DNA from 3 places in the Streptomyces sp. NPDC101237 genome. Region 3 is predicted to be linked to each of the others. Evidence: riboswitches for the same ligand, from Rfam matches in the RefSeq annotation. Region 3 holds a riboswitch; each other region holds the start of a gene.
The links. A riboswitch is a leader RNA that binds a small molecule or an ion and turns the genes downstream of it on or off. The one in region 3 is predicted to bind cobalamin.

Region 1 (2,190 bases), on a different contig from region 3:
CTCAGCGGCATCATGCTCATGGAGGGCGAGGACGGGGTCGGCGCCGGGCCGACCAGTACACCGGCCCTGCCGTACATCAGCGTCGTCAACGACTACGTCCTGTCCTGGCTGGCGACGACCGGTGCGCTCGCCGCGCTGATGCGCCGCGCCACCGAGGGCGGCAGCTACCGGGTCACCCTCAACCTCACCCGCATCGCCACCTGGATCCTCAGCCTCGGCGTCTTCGACCGCGACTACGCGCACGCGACCGCGCTCGACCCGGACCCGGTTTCCCCGCACGCCTACCTGGACCCTGACACCTTCACCGCCGACACTCCCTGCGGCCACTACCAGGGCGTCACCGACCAGATCGTCATGTCCCGCACCCCCGGCCACTTCCGCGACGTCCTCCTCCCCCGCGGCAGCAGCGCCCCTCTGTGGCTGCCTCAGCCCAACTGACCGGCACACGCCCGCGGTCCGCTGCACCCCGAACAGCCTCCAGCGCCCCTCGGAGACGACCTCGCCCCCGTCATCGGTCACCTTCAGGGCGGTCTGGGCATCGATGGCGTACGCCGGGCCTCCGGTCGTGGCGGCCCGGCGTTCCGCCTCGGCCATGCTGTTCTCCGGGCTGTCGAGATGCGGGAAAAGGGACGGAAAGCGCGAGGATGGCGTCTGCCGCCCCCCGGCATTCCACTCGTGTCCTGAGTCACCCTCCGCATCGTGGACGCCGCACCTCCCCGCCGGGCGATACCCCCTAGGCTGGTCCCAGCAGCTGGTTCGCCCTGTCAGCCGGAGAGGGCGTCGTAAGAGGGAACCCGGTGGGAATCCGGGACTGCCCCGCAGCGGTGAGTGGGAACGAACGCCGTCATACGCACTGGGTCCGACGTACCGGACCTGGGAAGCGACGGCCAGTAGGTGCCCGCCGGGAGACCGGAGGGCGTGCCCGCGAGTCCGAAGACCTGCCGACTGCCCGCGCGCGGACCGTTCCGTGCGCGGATACCCCGGTGACCTCGTGGGCGGGTCGGCGTGCATACCAGACGGGACGACCGCGCCCTTGGCGCGCGAGGTCGCCGCCGTCCGGTGCGTCACACCCTTCGCGCTCCCCCGGTCCCCGGGATCTCAGGGATTCATCTCGCGAAGGAGATCTCCGTGACATCGAAGTCCGCAGCCGCGGCAGCACGGGCCACCGTGTACGGCTACCCCCGCCAGGGCCCTCATCGTGAACTGAAGAAGGCGATCGAGGGCTACTGGAAGGGCCGCGTCAGCGCCGACGCCCTGCGCGCCACCGCCGCCGAACTGCGCGCCACCAACTGGACGCAGCTCGCCGACGCCGGCGTCCACGAGGTGCCCACCGCCGACTTCTCGCTGTACGACCACGTCCTGGACACCACCGTCATGGTCGGCGCCGTCCCGGAACGCCACCGGGAGGCCGTGGCCGCCGACGCGCTCGACGGCTACTTCGCCATGGCCCGCGGCACCCAGGACGTCGCACCGCTCGAAATGACCAAGTGGTTCGACACGAACTACCACTACCTGGTGCCCGAGCTGGGCCCGGACACCGTCTTCACCGCGAACACCGCCCAGCAGGTCACCGAGCTGACGGAGGCTCTTGCCCTCGGCCTGGCCGCCCGCCCGGTCCTGGTCGGTCCTGTCACCTACCTCCTCCTCGCCAAGCCCGCACCCGGCGCCCCCGCCGGCTTCGCACCGCTCACCCTGCTGGACCGGCTCCTGCCGGTGTACGCCGAAGTCCTCGCCGACCTGCGGGCGGCCGGCGCCGGGTGGGCGCAGCTGGACGAGCCCGCCCTGGTCCAGGACCGCACCCCGGCCGAACTGCACTCGGCCGAGCGCGCCTACCGCGACCTCGGCGCGCTGACCGACCGGCCGAAGCTGCTGGTCGCCTCCTACTTCGACCGCCTCGGCGACGCCCTCCCCGTCCTGGCCGAGGCACCGGTCGAAGGGCTCGCGCTGGACTTCACCCAGGCCGCCGCGGGCAACCTGGAGGCGCTGGCCGCCGTCGGCGGACTGCCCGGCAAGCGGCTGGTCGCAGGCGTCGTCGACGGCCGCAACATCTGGATCAACGACCTGCAGAAGTCGCTGTCCACGCTCGGCACCCTGCTGGGCCTCGCCGACCGGGTCGACGTGGCCGCGTCCTGCTCCCTGCTCCACGTGCCGCTCGACGCGGCCGCCGAACGGGACATCGACCCGCGGATC
Region 2 (2,190 bases), on a different contig from region 3:
GGCGGGCTGGGCGGTGGGCATGGTCTACGGCACGGCCGCGGCCTACGGCGTGGCCTCCCCCACCCAGAAGCACTTCGGGGGCTCGGCCAAGGAGATCCCCGGCATCGGTGAGATCGGCTACATCGGCCTGACGGCGTTCGTGATGAACGTGGTGGTCACGGTGGTCCTGACGTTCGTCCTGAAGGCCCTGAAGGCCCCGGAGGGCATCGACGAGACGACGGCCGCGGACTACACGGCCGACGCCGGCGACCCGGGCGTGGAGAGGGAACTCCCGCCGGCCGTGGCGGAGGGCGCCCTCTGACCCGCCCCGTCGGGGGCGCGAGGACCTGCGCGGGCACCCCCTGACGACCCGCGGCGGGCCGCCGGAAAGACGTCACCACGGCGGCCCGCCGTCGTCCACACTCACGCCCATGACGATCCGCATCCGCACGGCACGGCCGACCGAGTACGACGCCCTCGGCGAGATCACCGTCCAGGCCTACCTCCGGGACGGCCTCCTCGACTACGGCGAGGACGACGAGTACCTCCCCGTTCTGAAGAACGTCGCGACCCGCGCGACCGCCGCCGAGGTCCTCGTGGCCGTGGACGGCGACACGCTCCTCGGCGGGGTCACCTTCGTCGCCGGCCCCGGCCCGATCGCCGACATCGCGCGCTCGGGCGAGGCCGAGATCAGGGCGCTCGCGGTCGCGCGCGAGGCCCGTGGCCGAGGTGCGGGCGAAGCCCTGGTGCGCGCCTGCCTCGACCGCGCGCGGGCCACGGAGGGCTGCACGGCCGTCGTCCTGTCGACCCAGCGGGGCATGCACGCCGCCCACCGGATCTACGAACGCCTCGGTTTCGTCCGCACACCCGAGCGGGACTGGAATCCCGTGCCGCACCTGGACGACGTCACTCTCCTCACCTACGAGCTGACACTCCGACACCTCCGCGACACAACATGTGGGGGTGCCACCGCGACCCGGCACTAGATGTATGCTCATGCTCGCTGTCGCCGCAGGGGAATCCGGTGCGAATCCGGAACTGTCCCGCAACGGTGTACTTGCGCACATCTGTGCGTGAGCGTCAGTCCGAGGACCTGCCGACAGCCGACGCCCGGCCGTCCGGCCCGGGTGTTCCGACGTCCGGGCCTCGTGGAGTGGGCCGGGGACGCGACACGCGTGCGTGCGCCCGTGTGCTGCCCCCTGCCCTCCGCCAGGCCCCGTGCCGAGCGAGGGAGAGCCCCACGTGACCATCGCGCCAGCCGAACCGGCTTCAGCGACCATCTCTGTGGACGAGGACGGTCCCGGCACCGCGTTGCTGCGGACCCTGACCGGGCTGACCGCCGACCTCCCCGACGCCGACCCCGGCCGGGTCGCCGCCGCCGCGCTGCGGGGCCGCTCCGCGCGGGCCGACGAGGCCGAGCTGCGCGAGCTGGCCACCGAGGCGGCCGCCGGTCTCATCTCGGAGGACCCCGCCTACTCCCGGCTCGCCGCCCGGCTGCTGACGATCTCCATCCGCGCCGAGGCCGCCTCGCAGGGCGTGACGTCCTTCACCGAGTCCGTCGCCGTCGGCCACCGCGAGGGCCTCATCGCGGACCGCACCGCCGCGTTCGCGCAGCTGCACGCGGCCCGCCTGGACGCCCTGGTCGACCCGGCCGCCGACGACCGCTTCGGCTACTTCGGCCTGCGCACCCTGCACAGCCGCTACCTGCTCCGGCACCCGATCACCCGCAAGGTCGTCGAGACCCCGCAGCACTTCATGCTCCGTGTCGCCGCCGGCCTCGCCGAGGACGACACGGCCCGCGCCCTGGACGAAGTCGCCGCGCTCTACGGGCTCATGAGCCGCCTCGACTACCTCCCCTCCTCCCCCACCCTCTTCAACTCCGGCACCCGGCACCCCCAGATGTCGTCCTGCTACCTCCTGGACTCCCCGAAGGACGAGCTGGACTCCATCTACGACCGCTACCACCAGGTGGCCCGGCTCTCCAAGCACGCCGGCGGCATCGGCCTCTCCTACAGCCGGATCCGCTCCCGGGGCTCGCTGATCCGCGGCACCAACGGGCACTCCAACGGCATCGTGCCGTTCCTCAAGACGCTCGACGCCTCGGTCGCCGCGGTGAACCAGGGCGGCCGGCGCAAGGGCGCGGCCGCGGTCTACCTGGAGACCTGGCACTCCGACATCGAGGAGTTCCTGGAGCTGCGCGACAACACCGGT
Region 3 (2,190 bases):
CGTCCCGCCGAGCCGTACCCCGAGGGCGCCCGCGAACGACGCCTCCACCGGACCGGCGTTGGGGCTCGGATGCTTCGCGGCGTCGGACCGCCAGGCCCGCAGGGCCCCTCGCGGGTCGGTTCCGGCGACGGCGGCCAGGACGGCGGTGAGCCTGGCTCCCGGCCAGCCCGCCACGTCGTCCAGCCGCGCGGAGGCCCACCCGTACCGCCGGTACCGGGCCGACCGGTGGCCCACCATGGCGTCCAGGGTGTTGACGGCCCGGAAGCCGAGCAGCCCCGGCACTCCGGCGACGGCTCCCCACACCAGCGCGCCCACGACGGCGTCGCTGGTGTTCTCGGCCACGGACTCCACGACGGCGCGGGCGATCCCGTCGGCGTCCAGGGTCTGCGGATCGCGTCCGCACAGGTGCGGCAGCCGGGCCCGGGCCGCCTCGACGTCCCCGGCCCGCAGCGCGCGCCCGATCACACCCGCCTCACGGGCGAGCGACGTGCCGCCGACGACGGCCCAGGTGGCGGTCGCGGTGAGCACGACGGACGCCGCCGTCGACGGCCGTACGACCCGCTGGGCCAGCGCGCCCAGCGTCACGGCACCGCCCGCGCACAGCGCGGTGTGCAGCGCGCCCCAGCCGCGATGGTCCCGCCACAGCGTCCGCTCGACGGCTCCGGCCGCGCGTCCGAACGCGGCGACCGGATGGCCGCGGCGCGGATCGCCGAGCAACAGGTCGCCGAGAAGGCCGGCGGCGGCGCCGTACGCGAAGACGCGCTCGGCACCCATCGGCTCAGCCCGCCGCGGAGGCGGGAAGTGGCCGGATACTCAACCTCGTTCGGCAGCCACGCATGGCGAATTGTCCTCACTCAGGGTGTCCACGCCCTGGTTCGACGAGAACGGCGGTGAGAGTTCCTGGCTCGCGGGGACTGCTACCCCGGTGACAGTGGCGGGACCGCGCCGGATTCGCACCGGCTTCCTCTCATGCCGCCGTACTTGGCTCCGGAAGTCCACCACGCCCCCGGAAGACCCGTCAACTTGCCGTTGACCTGCGAGGGGAGTGTGTGGGAAGGCCCACACCGGCGGTTCGGCCCGGGCTTCTCGGGGCACGCCGAAGGCTCCCTCCCGCGGACCGGGAGGGAGCCTTCGGTGGTGCGGGCGATCGGCCCGCCCGGGTCAGGGCTTGGCGACGATCAGGTGGATGCCGTAGGCCACGGCGACCGCGCAGGCCGCGAAGCACAGGTAGGCGGCGGTCACGGCCACCGCCGCGGAGTTGCCCTGGGCGACGGCGCGTTCGCGGGCGGAGAGGCCTTTGATGCCGAGGGTGAAGAGGGCCACCATGCCCACGGTGACCACGAGGCTGACGCCGAAGACGGAGCCGATGGCTGCCCAGTCGATGTTCATGTCGGTTCTTCCTCGGGTGTCAGACGGTCGCGGCCGGGTCGGCGGCGGGGGCGGCGGGGGCGGCGGGGGAGGGGATGGTGGCCGTCAGGTTCTCGGTGACCGGGCCCGCGGGCGGCGGGGTGACGGCGGCCATCGCCGCGGTGACCACGCCGGCCGGCTCCGCGGGGTCGGTCTCGTTGACGTTCGCGCTGTCCACCACCTGGCGGCGGGAGAGCTTCCAGATGGCGGCGCTGGAGGCGGCGAGGAAGACGGCGACCGCCGCGGTGCCCCAGTCGCCGAGGTCCGTCACGGACTCGGCGAGCGCGCCGACGACGGCGGCCGCGGGGAGGGTGAGCACCCAGGCGACCATCATCCGGGTGGCGGTGGACCAGCGGACCGTGCCGCCCTTGCGGCCCAGGCCCGCGCCCATCACGGAGCCGGAGACGACGTGCGTGGTGGAGAGCGAGAAGCCGAGGTGGGAGGAGGCCAGGATGGCGGTGGCCGCGCTGGTCTGGGCGGCGAAGCCCTGCTGCGGCCGGAGGTCGGTCAGGCCCTTGCCCATGGTGCGGATGATCCGCCAGCCGCCGATGTAGGTGCCGAGCGCGATCGCCAGGCCGGCGGAGAGGATGACCCAGGTGGGAGGGTTCGAGCCGGGGGCGATGGAGCCGCCCGCGATCAGCGCGAGGGTGATGATGCCCATCGTCTTCTGCGCGTCGTTGGTGCCGTGCGCGAGGGAGACCAGGCCGGCGGAGGCTATCTGGCCGGCCCGGAAGCCCTTGCGGGTGGCGTTGTCGTCGGCGTCCTTGCCGATCCGGTAGGACA

Region 1: linked by a shared signal. The riboswitch ahead of metE (5-methyltetrahydropteroyltriglutamate--homocysteine S-methyltransferase) and the one ahead of ACIRQ9_RS33830 (cobalamin biosynthesis protein) in region 3 are both predicted to bind cobalamin.
Region 2: linked by a shared signal. The riboswitch ahead of ACIRQ9_RS20955 (ribonucleoside-diphosphate reductase subunit alpha) and the one ahead of ACIRQ9_RS33830 (cobalamin biosynthesis protein) in region 3 are both predicted to bind cobalamin.

Annotation. Positions count from the first base shown of each region.
Region 1 is NZ_JBIWNY010000018.1:182,462-184,651, forward strand. It holds gene ACIRQ9_RS26645 (CoA transferase) at 1-438, shown strand, start outside; cobalamin riboswitch at 736-961, shown strand; gene metE (5-methyltetrahydropteroyltriglutamate--homocysteine S-methyltransferase) at 1,129-2,190, shown strand, end outside.
Region 2 is NZ_JBIWNY010000013.1:39,856-42,045, forward strand. It holds gene mctP (monocarboxylate uptake permease MctP) at 1-301, shown strand, start outside; gene ACIRQ9_RS20950 (GNAT family N-acetyltransferase) at 411-965, shown strand; cobalamin riboswitch at 963-1,095, shown strand; gene ACIRQ9_RS20955 (ribonucleoside-diphosphate reductase subunit alpha) at 1,222-2,190, shown strand, end outside.
Region 3 is NZ_JBIWNY010000030.1:41,886-44,075, forward strand. It holds gene ACIRQ9_RS33830 (cobalamin biosynthesis protein) at 1-774, opposite strand, end outside; cobalamin riboswitch at 873-1,017, opposite strand; gene ACIRQ9_RS33835 (hypothetical protein) at 1,162-1,389, opposite strand; gene ACIRQ9_RS33840 (anion permease) at 1,409-2,190, opposite strand, start outside.